Regions from separate parts of the Providencia sp. PROV208 genome, predicted to be linked through region 2. Evidence: predicted binding sites of a transcription regulator. Region 2 holds the regulator's gene; each other region holds the start of a gene.
What was found. Region 2 encodes CRP, which controls carbon source genes, mostly activating them, when cyclic AMP is high. Its sites were predicted from a motif close to ATGTGANNNNNNTCACAT; they were not measured.
Positions count from the first base shown of each region.

Region 1: a site for CRP is predicted at 1,514-1,531, ahead of cdd (cytidine deaminase). Genes of this name have one in related genera too.
Region 3: a site for CRP is predicted at 1,606-1,623, ahead of epd (erythrose-4-phosphate dehydrogenase). Genes of this name have one in related genera too.
Region 4: a site for CRP is predicted at 2,205-2,222, ahead of pth (aminoacyl-tRNA hydrolase). Genes of this name have one in related genera too.

Region 1 is NZ_JAMPNS010000010.1:67,192-70,387, reverse strand. Features, by position in the region: gene metG (methionine--tRNA ligase) at 1-76, shown strand, start outside; gene PR766_RS08210 (CidA/LrgA family protein) at 245-712, shown strand; gene PR766_RS08205 (CidB/LrgB family autolysis modulator) at 712-1,407, shown strand; gene cdd (cytidine deaminase) at 1,587-2,483, shown strand; gene PR766_RS08195 (serine protease) at 2,601-3,196, opposite strand, start outside.
Region 2 is NZ_JAMPNS010000012.1:25,658-28,853, reverse strand. Features, by position in the region: gene PR766_RS10360 (hypothetical protein) at 1-1,017, opposite strand, end outside; gene PR766_RS10355 (hypothetical protein) at 1,196-1,564, opposite strand; gene crp (cAMP-activated global transcriptional regulator CRP) at 1,763-2,395, opposite strand; gene PR766_RS10345 (OsmC family protein) at 2,720-3,124, shown strand.
Region 3 is NZ_JAMPNS010000003.1:144,988-148,183, reverse strand. Features, by position in the region: gene tkt (transketolase) at 1-1,315, shown strand, start outside; gene epd (erythrose-4-phosphate dehydrogenase) at 1,636-2,655, shown strand; gene pgk (phosphoglycerate kinase) at 2,759-3,196, shown strand, end outside.
Region 4 is NZ_JAMPNS010000006.1:221,895-225,090, reverse strand. Features, by position in the region: gene ychF (redox-regulated ATPase YchF) at 226-1,317, opposite strand; gene pth (aminoacyl-tRNA hydrolase) at 1,421-2,011, opposite strand; gene PR766_RS05915 (DUF2583 family protein) at 2,323-2,595, shown strand; gene prs (ribose-phosphate diphosphokinase) at 2,948-3,196, opposite strand, start outside.

The DNA of each region.
Region 1 (3,196 bases), on a different contig from region 2:
GGCAGGTCCTGGTGGTAAAGATATTTACTTACTGAGCCCAGATAATGGTGCGCAACCAGGTATGCAAGTTAAATAAGTCATGGATTGTCGTTCGAGAAATTGAACGACAAACTTAGACCATATCAATATAAAACGGAGCCACTTCAGTGAGCTCCGTTTTTTTATGGGTTTTTATTTGTGATCTCTGGCACAATTTTAAAGTTAATTGTATGATGAATGCCTGTCGAGTAATAGGACAAGTCCCATGTCATTAAAACAAGTATTGAACACCGGATGGCAATATTTGCGAGCCTTCGCAATACTTTACCTCTGCCTGATTATCGGAAATGTGATTTCCACGCTGCTTCCTTTTTCCATTCCCGGCAGTATTGTCGGAATGTTGCTGCTGTTTGTACTACTGGCTTTGCAAATTGTACCCGCTCATTGGGCTCAACCCGGCTGTAGCATCTTGCTGAAAAACATGACTATTTTATTCGTTCCCATTGGAGTGGGAATTATGAATTATTATGATTTACTCAGCCAACAAATGATCCCCATTGTGGTTTCCTGCGTTGCCAGCACCTTGATTGTCATGATCGTTGTCGCGGTTAGCTCCAACTATGTCCATAAAGAACGCCCTATCGTAGGTGTTAAACCTGATGAAGTCCCACTTCCCCCTGAAGAGCCGATTTCTTCAACAATGAATAGCGATAAAACAAAGGGGAAAGAGTGATGTTAGAACATATTTGGTGGTCACTACCATTAACTATCGTTGTTTTCTACTTGGCAAGAGCGCTGTCTATCAAGTGCAAATTGCCCATTCTGAATCCATTATTGCTAACAATCGCCATTATTATTCCGCTGCTGGTTTTGACCAATACCTCTTATGAGCATTATTTTGCGGGAAGCCGATTGTTGAATGATTTATTACAACCCGCTGTTGTTGCTCTTGCTTTTCCACTCTACGAACAAATGCATCAAATCCGTGCACAATGGAAATCCCTGTTTAGTATCTGCTTTGCGGGAAGTATCGTTGCTATGTTTAGTGGAGCCGCGATTGCACTGTGGCTTGGCGCAACACCCGATATTGCAGGATCTGTATTACCTAAATCGGTCACAACACCGATAGCCATGGCAGTTGCCGATTCAGTTGGAGGAATTCCAGCAATCAGCGCCGCTTGCGTACTTTTTGTGGGTATTTTAGGTGCAATGTTTGGCCATAGCCTATTTGATGTTTTGCGTATTCGCACCCACGCATCACGAGGCTTAGCGATGGGCACCGCTTCTCATGCCTTGGGAACTGCGCGTTGTGCAGAAATTAACTACATTGAAGGGGCATACAGTTCATTAGCGTTAATGACCTGCGGGGTGATTACCTCTCTGCTCGCACCGTTTATCTTCCCTGTTATTCTTCACTTATTTAGCTAAACTGAATCAATAAGAGAGGTTACTTACCTCTCTTATGCAAATTTTAATGCAAAAACTTGAGATACATCTCTCATTTAATGAATTTGTTTCATCTATTACAATAGCAGAGTGATCACGGTCACATTCAATCCCCCTATGAATTGAATAGAATGAAAACAATTAAATAGGGAGGGTTACTCATGCATTCAAGATTTAAGGCCGCTTGGGCCGAACTTCCAGAAAAGTTACAGTCTGTCCTAAAACCGATTATGGACAAACCCGATTTCTCAGCCATGTTAACCGCTGAGCAAGTAAAGCAAATTAAAGCTGAGAGTGGATGCACGGACAGTGAACTCGCTTTTTCATTATTACCTTTCGCTGCGGCTTACGCTGTCACACCTATTTCTCGCTTTAATGTAGGCGCAATCGCTTGCGGGATCAGTGGTAATCTCTATTTCGGCGCAAATATGGAATTTAACCATGTTTCTATTGGGCAAACGATTCATGCCGAACAATGTGCCATTACTCATGCATGGTTAAAAGGCGAAAAGCAATTAACCTCCATTACCGTGAACTACACGCCTTGCGGTCACTGCCGACAATTTATGAATGAACTGCGTGAAGGCGGTAAGATTATGGTGCATTTACCAAAACGCCAAGCTGCGACGCTTCATGATTATTTGCCAGATTCTTTTGGTCCATCAGACCTGAATATCACTACATTGCTACTCGATAATGTGGATCATGGGTATAAAAACCAAAGTCGCGATAGATTACTCTCCGCAGCGACTGAAGCCGCTAATCAATCCCATGCACCGTACAGTGAATCTCACTCTGGTATAGCCGTGCAGTTAAAAGATGGATCTCTGTTTACAGGTCGTTACGCCGAAAATGCTGCGTTTAACCCGAGCTTACCACCATTACAAGCAGCGCTAATTATGGTGAATTTAGCGGGTAAAGATATTCATGCTATTGAGCAAGCGGTGTTGGTGGAAAAACAAGATGCAACGGTGCAGCAGTGGTGTACTACGGAAAATACCTTGCACGCGTTGGGTTGCCAAAAAGTGGAACGCATTTATTTGGATGAGTCCATTTAAACGTTATTTTATTTAAGCCAGATTCAAAATTTTAAGATTACAACGGCGGTTATTGTGAGTTTATCAACTTCAATAACCGCCGTTTTTTATTGAAACGTTATTGAGTGTTAAGAATAATTAAAATGAAAATCTGGATGACGAGCTACTATAGCCGCCACTGTAGTTAAATTCAGGTATGCTCGGTGCTTGTGGGATTCTAAAATCTCTATCAAAAGAGCTTGTTGAGTGGTTTATGGAGGACATGTGATCTCTTAAGTTACCAACGGTTCGATCCATCTGGCACTCGCCTATTTGAAAATCATTAGGTCTATATACACTCACAGGATATCCTCGGTATCCTGAAGATGTTATTTCAATCGGTGCATGATTATTAGAATAACCAACAGAAGGGATATTTCTGATAGCATCATCAATCATGGCATTGTGTTTATTAACATTGGGGTTGTAATTGACCGATGGAGAATCAAATAATCCAGTTTCTGGCAATATATAGGTGGGGCGTTCAAGGTAATACTCAGAAAGGCGATCAAAGTGTTCAAACTCTGTCTGACCAACCCAATCAGGTTGTAAATAATATTCATAACGACTCTGAGGTGGTAGATCCCAAAATGATAATCGATTTGTTCCTCTATCAATTAATGGATTTCCCGTTTCATACACAAGTGCTTGAGCATCATCCAGATCGACTTCTAATGTAGGTGATACAAAGAATC
Region 2 (3,196 bases):
CGACGAGATATTTTTCTTTATTGGCTGATTTTCAGTGCTCCTATTTTTCGTCATGTCAGTTGTCGATTTGACTGTACTTCCTGATGTGTAAAGTCCGATCAAATTGCCATTAATTTTCTTCGTTTTTATCGTTTTGGGCGTAGATTTTGTCTCCTGTATTGCCGGGCTTTCCGGTTTTTTATAAGAAAATTCATTTGGAATATTTCTCTCTTCTAATATCGGATTGAATGATGTTGACGCTCGAGTTTTTTCACTGGCTGAATTCATTCTGGTGTGTGTTGTTTTTGATATCACATTACGAACAGGTTTGATCGTCGATTTTGGTGTATGTCGGGTAACGTGCTCTTTCTGACTATTTTTTGTTAAGTTTACCAGCGTTAAATTCGACGATTTATGCTTAGATAGTCGGTCACTGGATGCTAATTGTTGTTTTGCGCTCACCGGAGTGCCATCTGTACGGAATACCGTCGGTTTTACTGTTGTATTGATCTGTTTCTTTTCTTGTTTCACTGTTTTTAATTTTCGAGATAATGCAATGGCTGGAGGCTGGGATATTTGTGGTGTGGCTGTGTCAGAAGGTGTTTGCGTGGGGGGGAGGCTATTTTCATGCTGTTCTTCTTTAGCATTAAAATATTGAGCAAATACCGTGCCATCGTAATGATTATGGATTAATGGTTTAGTTTGTTTATCCCATTTTTTAAATTTATTTGATACAAAATCATCATAAAATTCTTGTTTCCAAGCAGGCAACTGTTCACAGGATTCAAATGACTCATCATCCCATGATGCATCATCCATTGTGGTCATAATAAAATCGTGAGTGGTGTTTTGGTCTTTTAATTCTGTTTCATGATTTTTTAAATTAAAAAAATCATGACGACTTTTTATTTTAGCAATTTGATTGGCAATTAATGAAATTTTAGTCTCAGAACTTAATGAACCTTGGTTGGTTTTTTGGATATAGAGTTTGAGTGCGGAACTGGTGTCACATCGAATTTTTGGGAATGAAATGGGCATATGATACCTCACCTTGATAATGTAAAAATGAGGCTAGTTTATTCAGTAATATGTACTTGCAATATAAAAAAACGACTTTAGATAATTAACTAATTGATAAAAAAGGCCTAACAAATAGCGGTTAGGCAAAAGTGTGGCATATTCATTAAGGTGCTACATATGGCAAAAATTTGGAATGCTATTTGCTCGTAAGATTCTTAAAGAATACGAAGCTCTTATTAAATTCAATTGAATGGGTATCAATGTTTTTGTTTGAATGAGTACCAAACATAACCGCTACCTTCGGCTTAGAAACATGCTGGGTAGGTTGGCTATTAGGAACTAAACGACCAATACTCAATGAAGATACAAAACGTGTTTGAGGCAAATTGTTGACTTTTTCCAGCGGCTTTTTCGCTAATGCGGGGCATTTTGTTGTTGAGCGATTTGCCGCATCTAAATGTTCGAAAAAAGCCTGCTTTTTCAAGAAAGTGTTAATACAGCGTTTTTGGTATTTCTCTAAATGCTGAAGAGACTCTGCATGGCTTAGATTATTAATGTGTGTCATGAATGAAATCCTAAATAATTATTGGCTAACTATTCAGTATTCTATATAGAAGAATGTTTTCTATAATATCAAAAAACGCGGTTATTTTTTGTTCAGGCGAAAAGGTTATATTACTGACATGTATAAAAAAGGGTTTATATCACTGATACAAACCCTTTTTATTCAGAGTCCAGCTAATAAGCTAGACGGAAAAATAAATTATCGTGTGCCGTAGACAACAATTGTTTTACCATGCGCGGAGATTAAATTTTGGTCTTCCAGCATTTTTAAAATACGACCCACTGTTTCACGGGAACAACCGACGATTTGACCAATTTCCTGACGGGTAATTTTAATTTGCATGCCATCAGGGTGAGTCATCGCATCAGGTTGTTTTGCTAAATTTAACAATGTTTGAGCAATACGACCAGTAACGTCTAAGAATGCAAGGTTACCTACTTTTTCGGAAGTGGTTTGCAAGCGATTCGCCATTTGCGCAGAAAGACGCATCAGGATATCTGGGTTGACTTGAATCAGCTGACGGAATTTCTTATAGGAAATTTCAGCGACTTCGCAAGCAACTTTTGCGCGAACCCATGCAGTACGTTCCTGTCCTTCTTCAAATAACCCAAGTTCGCCAATGAAGTCTCCCTGATTTAAATAAGAGAGAATCATTTCTTTGCCTTCTTCATCTTTGATTAAAGCAGCCACTGAACCTTTAACAATGTAGTAAAGGGTTTCTGCTTTTTCACCCTGATGGATCAGAGTGCTCTTGGATGGATACTTATGAATATGGCAGTGTGACAAAAACCATTCAAGAGTAGGGTCTGTTTGTGGCTTGCCGAGAACCATTAGCGTTATCCTCTGTATGTTATTGCAACCTTTCGAAAAGTAGGGAAAGGCTGACTTTAAAGTGTCTAGCTTAGCATATTAAGTCACATTGATGCCTATTATTAATGCTGCTATGGGCCAATGCAAATTAATATCAATTGTATAATATAATCAATTGAAACGTTGAGTTTTGATCTTAATCCTATCAACTAAGCATTGTTTGTATCATATCCAATGTCGAATGTCTTCCCTGTATCGCTTCAGCCTAATAATGCTGATATAACATTGTCTAGATATATGGAACAATGAGGCGATAAACATCACTATTTTTTGAGAGGAATAAAAATGGAAGCACGCGTAAAGTGGGTAGAAGGACTCTCTTTTTTAGGTGAGTCAGCATCAGGTCACCAAATTATGATGGATGGTAATGCAGGGGATAAAGCGCCCAGCCCAATGGAGATGGTTTTAATGGCGGCGGGTGGATGTAGTGCGATTGACGTTGTTTCCATCATTCAAAAAGGTCGTCAGGATATTCTTGATTGTGAGGTGAAATTAACGTCACAGCGCCGCGAAGAAGCGCCTCGCTACTTCACTGATATCAATTTACATTTTATTGTCACTGGTCGTGAATTAACAGACAAAGTCGTTGAACGCGCCGTCCAACTTTCGGCGGAAAAATATTGCTCCGTCGCAATCATGTTAGAAAAAACGGTGAATGTGACTCATAGCTTCGAAATTAAAAACGTATAATCGTGTTTATATTCAGATGCTTATCTTTATTATCGATAAGCATCTTATCATTAATCTATTTAATTATAATGC
Region 3 (3,196 bases), on a different contig from region 2:
AGTGAACGAAGCACACAAACAGTCAGACAAACCAACCCTGATTATGTGCAAAACCGTTATCGGTTTCGGTTCACCAAACAAAGCCGGCACTGAAGCAGTTCACGGCGCACCTTTAGGTGATGCAGAGATTGCAGCAACACGTGAAGCGCTGGGCTGGAACTACGGTCCATTCGAAATCCCAGCGGATATCTACCAAGCTTGGGATGCACGTGAAGCTGGTAAAGAAAAACAACATTCTTGGAATGAAAAATTCGCAGCATACGCGAAAGCGTATCCTGAATTAGCGAAAGAATTCGAACGCCGTATGGCGGGTGAATTACCGGCTAACTTTGATGCTGAAGCGAAAAAATTCATCGACAATCTGCAACAAAATCCAGCTAATATTGCAAGCCGTAAAGCGTCTCAAAACGCATTAGAAGCGTTTGGTAAGGTATTACCAGAATTTCTGGGCGGTTCTGCGGATTTAGCACCAAGTAACTTAACCATGTGGTCAGGTTCTAAACCACTGAACGAAGACAAAGCGGGTAACTACATCCATTACGGTGTACGTGAATTCGGTATGTCTGCGATCATGAACGGTATCGCTCTACATGGCGGTTTCGTGCCTTATGGCGCAACATTCTTAATGTTCGTTGAATATGCACGTAACGCGGTACGTATGGCAGCGTTGATGAAAATTCGTAGCATCTTCGTTTACACCCATGACTCAATCGGTCTGGGTGAAGATGGTCCAACTCACCAACCAGTAGAACAACTGGCAAGTTTACGTGTGACACCAAACATGAGCACATGGCGTCCATGTGACCAAGTTGAATCTGCGGTAGCTTGGAAATATGCGATTGAGCGTAAAGATGGTCCAAGCGCACTGATTTTCTCTCGTCAAAACTTGGAACAGCAACCTCGTACCGCTGAGCAATTAGCGAATATCGAGAAAGGGGCTTATATCCTGAAAGATTGCGCAGGTACACCTGAGCTAATCTTTATTGCAACGGGTTCTGAAGTTGAGTTAGCAGTGAAAGCAGCGGATCAACTGACTGCAGAAGGTCGTAAAGTTCGTGTGGTTTCTATGCCATCAACGGATGCATTCGACAAACAAGACGCGGCTTACCGTGAATCCGTTCTGCCTTCAAGCGTGAGCGCTCGTGTTGCGATTGAAGCGGGCATTGCGGACTACTGGTTCAAATACACGGGTCTGAATGGCGCTATCATTGGTATGCATTCATTCGGTGAATCAGCTCCAGCTGACGTGTTGTTCAAAGAATTCGGTATTACGGTTGAAAATGCAGTGAATGCAGCGAAATCTCTACTGAAATAATTCATAAGATGCACCGCGGTTAAACGCGGACATCCGAAAGTGAATGAATGTAATTTACGCCTCAATATCAAGTTTGGTATTGGGGCGTTGTTTTTTTGTGCACCCTTTCTTGTTTTTCTATTGCGTTCTATAAATATATCCCTTAATCTAAAACTTGATTAGCTGAACCGTTTCAGTTTCGTTTGAGAAAATGTAAATAAATTTTAAAAATGTCGAGTGAAGCACACTTTTGATGTTTGACAGCTAAAATGAGCAGTAGAGTTGGTGGTAGTCAGTTATCCTTAGCAACCGTGTGATTTTGCTCAGATACAAGGTGTAGAATGGCAATCAGGGTAGCAATAAACGGCTTCGGTCGTATTGGTCGAAGTGTCCTTAGAGCACTATATGAATCAGGTCGTCGGGCAGAAATTGTCGTTGTGGCGATCAATGAATTAGCTGAACCGGAAGGTATTGCTCATTTGCTGAAGTATGATTCAAGTCACGGACGCTTTGCATGGGATGTCCGCCTCAATGGCGATCTGCTACAAGTTGGGGATGACAATATGCGTCTTTTCCATCAAGCGGATATCAGCAAGCTACCTTGGAAAGAATTAGGTGTGGATGTGGTATTAGATTGCACAGGCGTTTACGGCTCTCGCGAAGATGGCATTAAGCATCTGGAAGCTGGCGCAAAAAAAGTGCTCTTTGCGCATCCGGGAACCGATGATCTTGATGCAACCATTGTGTATGGTGTGAATCATGACAGCCTACAAGGAAGCGATACCATCGTTTCCAATGCATCTTGTACGACCAACTGTATTATTCCTGTCATCAAAGTTTTAGATGATGCTTTTGGTATAGAGTCGGGCACCGTCACTACCATTCATGCATCCATGAATGATCAGCCTGTGATTGATGCCTACCATAAAGATTTGCGCAGAACCCGTTCCGCTAGCCAATCGATTATTCCCGTTGATACGAAGCTGGCGGCAGGGATCACTCGAATTTTCCCAAAATTTCAAGGGAGTTTCGAAGCGATTTCGGTACGTGTTCCTACGACCAATGTCACTGCCATTGATTTAAGCGTGACTGTCGATGCGGATGTTTGCGTTGATAAAGTTAACAAGCTACTACAGAGCGCCGCGCACGGGCATTTTCGTGGTATAGTAGACTATACTGAATTACCGTTAGTCTCGATGGATTTTAATCATGATCCACATAGCGCTATCATTGATGGCACGCAAACACGCGTTAGCGGTAAAAATTTGATCAAAACTCTCGTTTGGTGTGATAACGAATGGGGGTTTGCTAACCGGATGCTAGATACAACCCTAGCGATGGCAGCAACAGGTTTAAACTAATTGGCGTCTGACAGACAGCAGGGCACAATAACCCAATACGTTATTTATTGCCCAGCCCAGTCGCTAATGAAAACTTTATAGAGAATCAACAAGAGGATTCACCATGTCTGTAATTAAGATGACCGATTTGGACTTAGCGGGTAAACGCGTTTTCATTCGTTCGGACCTAAACGTTCCTGTTAAAGATGGTAAAGTTACTTCAGACGCACGTATTCGTGCTTCATTACCAACAATTGAATTAGCGCTGAAACAAGGTGCTAAAGTCATGGTTACTTCCCACCTAGGTCGCCCGACTGAAGGTGAGTACAACGAAGAGTTTTCACTGCAACCTGTTGTTGACTATCTGGCCGCTAAATTAGATAACCCAGTTCGTTTAGTTAAAGACTACTTGAATGGCGTGGATATCGCTGAAGGCGAATTAGTTGTTCTGGAAAACGTGCGTTTTAACAAAGGCGAAAAGAAAGACGACGAAACACTGTCTAAACAGTATGCTGCACTGTGTGATGTGTATGTGATGGATGCGTTCGGTACTGCTCATCGT
Region 4 (3,196 bases), on a different contig from region 2:
TAAGCAGGAGAATGTAGGTGCTCAATTCCGTCTTGGCGCTATCTATGAAGACGATGATGGTGGATTTCAACGAAGATAAATAAGCGGTACTCAGTTATATATTCATTCAGTTGTAGGTTTTCATGAATCGTCTGAGAGACGATAAACAGCATAAAACCAAGTTAATCTCATGAATTTTATGCTGTTTTATTAAGAGATGAAACGGTGTGAAATTAAAGTGTAAGTTTACACATTAAACAAGAAATTCAACACATCACCATCTTTGACGATGTAATCTTTGCCTTCCGCGCGCATTTTACCCGCTTCTTTTGCACCTTGCTCACCACGGTATTTGATGAAATCTTCAAATGCGATAGTTTGTGCGCGGATAAAGCCTTTTTCGAAGTCAGTGTGGATTTTACCTGCCGCTTGTGGAGCTGTTGCGCCAACAGGGATAGTCCATGCACGCACTTCTTTCACCCCAGCGGTGAAGTAAGTTTGCAGGTTTAATAACTCATAACCCGCACGGATCACACGGTTCAAACCTGGCTCTTCAATGCCTAAATCTGCCATGAATTCATCACGCTCTTCATCGTCCAGCTCGGCGATATCGGATTCGATAGCGGCACAAACAGGAACAACAACAGAACCTTCAGCTTTCGCGATTTCGTAAACTTTGTCTAAGTAAGGGTTATTTTCAAAACCATCTTCATTGACGTTGGCAATGTACATGGTTGGCTTCAGCGTTAAGAAGCTTAAATAACGGATAGCGGCTTTGTCTTCAGCCGTTAAATCCAGTGAACGCAGCATACCCGCTTGTTCTAAGTGTGGCAGGCATTTTTCCAGTGCTTCTAATTCCGCTTTTGCGTCTTTATCGCCGCCTTTTGCGCGCTTTTGTACGCGGTGAATAGCACGCTCACAAGTGTCTAAGTCAGATAGTGCTAATTCAGTATTGATAACTTCGATATCCGCCGCAGGGTCAACTTGACCCGCAACGTGGATGATATTGTCATTTTCGAAACAGCGAACAACGTGACCAATCGCTTCGGTTTCACGGATGTTAGTCAGGAATTGGTTACCAAGACCTTCACCTTTTGATGCGCCTTTTACTAAGCCAGCGATGTCAACGAATTCCATCGTGGTTGGTAGAATGCGCTGAGGCTTCACGATCTCAGCTAATTGATCAAGACGTGGGTCTGGCATTGGCACAACACCCGTGTTTGGTTCAATCGTACAGAAAGGGAAGTTGGCTGCTTCGATGCCGGCTTTGGTCAATGCATTAAACAGAGTGGATTTACCCACGTTAGGCAGACCAACGATACCGCATTTAAAACCCATATGTTTCTCACCTTAATAGCGAGGGGCAGGCGTGTGCTGCCCCTAATGTTTAGAAAATTGGCGCTGATTATACACAAAAACTTGTGTTTGATGAAATCAACTCTTAGGCAGTGGCTTTAAAACCATGTAAGCGATTGATAGCTTTATCCATTCCATCTGATAACAGGATGTCCGTACAGCGCACAGATTCATCAATCGCATCATCAATAAGCTTCTGTTCAGACAGCGGTGGTTTGCCTAACACGAAACCAACAACTTTGTTTTTATCGCCTGGATGCCCAATACCAATGCGTAAGCGGTAAAAGTTCGGGTTATTGGCAAATTTGCTTTGAATATCTTTTAAGCCGTTATGTCCGCCGTTGCTACCACCCAGTTTCATTTTTGCAACGCCCGGTGGTAAGTCGAGCTCATCATGAGCGACTAAAATTTCATCAGGATTGATTCGATAGAAATTGGCCACTGCGGCGACGGATTTACCACTTAAATTCATAAAAGTCGTTGGTACTAGCAAACGAATATCATTGCCGCCAATATTGATGCGCGCTGTATAGCCAAAAAACTTAGGCTCTTCTTTTAGTGATTGGTTATGGCGTTGTGCCAGTAAATCAACATACCACGCACCAGCATTATGGCGGGTTTGCGCATATTCAGCGCCCGGATTGGCTAATCCAACAATTAATTTTATTTTACTCACGGGGACTTTTTCACTGTCAATGTATAGAAATTGGTGACTAGTTTACCTCGTGTCGGGGTGGATGTACAAAATTGTCAGAGAGAAGATTTTTGTAGTGATAATTAGCTTCTGAATTATTCGGTAAAGCTATAAGGCAAGTTTATAGTTTGATAAAAAGCATTTTTTGAGTAGATATCCTTAAACTCTTCTATACATGTGAAGCTTATCGCAAATAATTTTACTTAAAGAGCTATACTCTTTACATAAATATAAAGTTTTATCGAACTTTTCTTCAATGCTTGCTTATCAGTTTACTGATATTGGAGGTAAATATGAAACGGAAAACGGTTACATTCATCGGAAATGGTTTAATGGGACTGGGCATGGTCGTCATGGGAGGGAGCATTGGTTTAAACCTGTTTTCTCATATTGTGGACTTAGGCTTATCCGATGACATCATTAACGGTTCGTTGTTTGGAATTTTTATTGGTGCATTAGTTTGGTTAGTGGGTGCGAGAATGGGTGGTAGGGAAAAAGTGGAAGATCGTTACTGTTTAGTAAAACGCCAATTTCATTCCCGTAATGATAACCATCGTTATCCATGACAAGTTAACGTCAAATCCCAACAGTGTGAAATTAACTGTTGAGAGCTGACTGCAGAAAATAATGCGCTCGGTGAGCGGAAGCATGATGAATATCATGATGAATATAAATAAGAGTGAAATTATTGACTAAGAATTTCACTCTTATTTTTTGTTTAGAAATTATCTTAATATCACATACAAAAAATAAAGCCCCTACGGTTGATGGACAACAGTAGGGGCGCTACTTATAAATTTTTGTATCGTGACCACAATGAATGTGGTGCGATAAAGCACATTTCTCGCCTCAATAATTTAATGAAAAACGACTGAAACCAGTATGTTAAAACGGGGTCATTAAGACCCCGTTTTAGAATTAGTGCTCGAACATCGCAGAAATTGACTCTTCATTGCTGATACGGCGAATAGCTTCGGCCAGCATGCCTGAAAGGGTCAGGGTGCGAACTTTGTTCAGCGCCTTGATTTCAGGAGAAAGAGGAATTGTGTCACAAACAATGACTTCATCAATCACAGAGTTTTTGATGTTGTCTACAGCGTTACCGGAGAAGATTGGGTGAGTTGCATAAGCGAATACACGCTTAGCACCACGCTCTTTCAGCGCCTC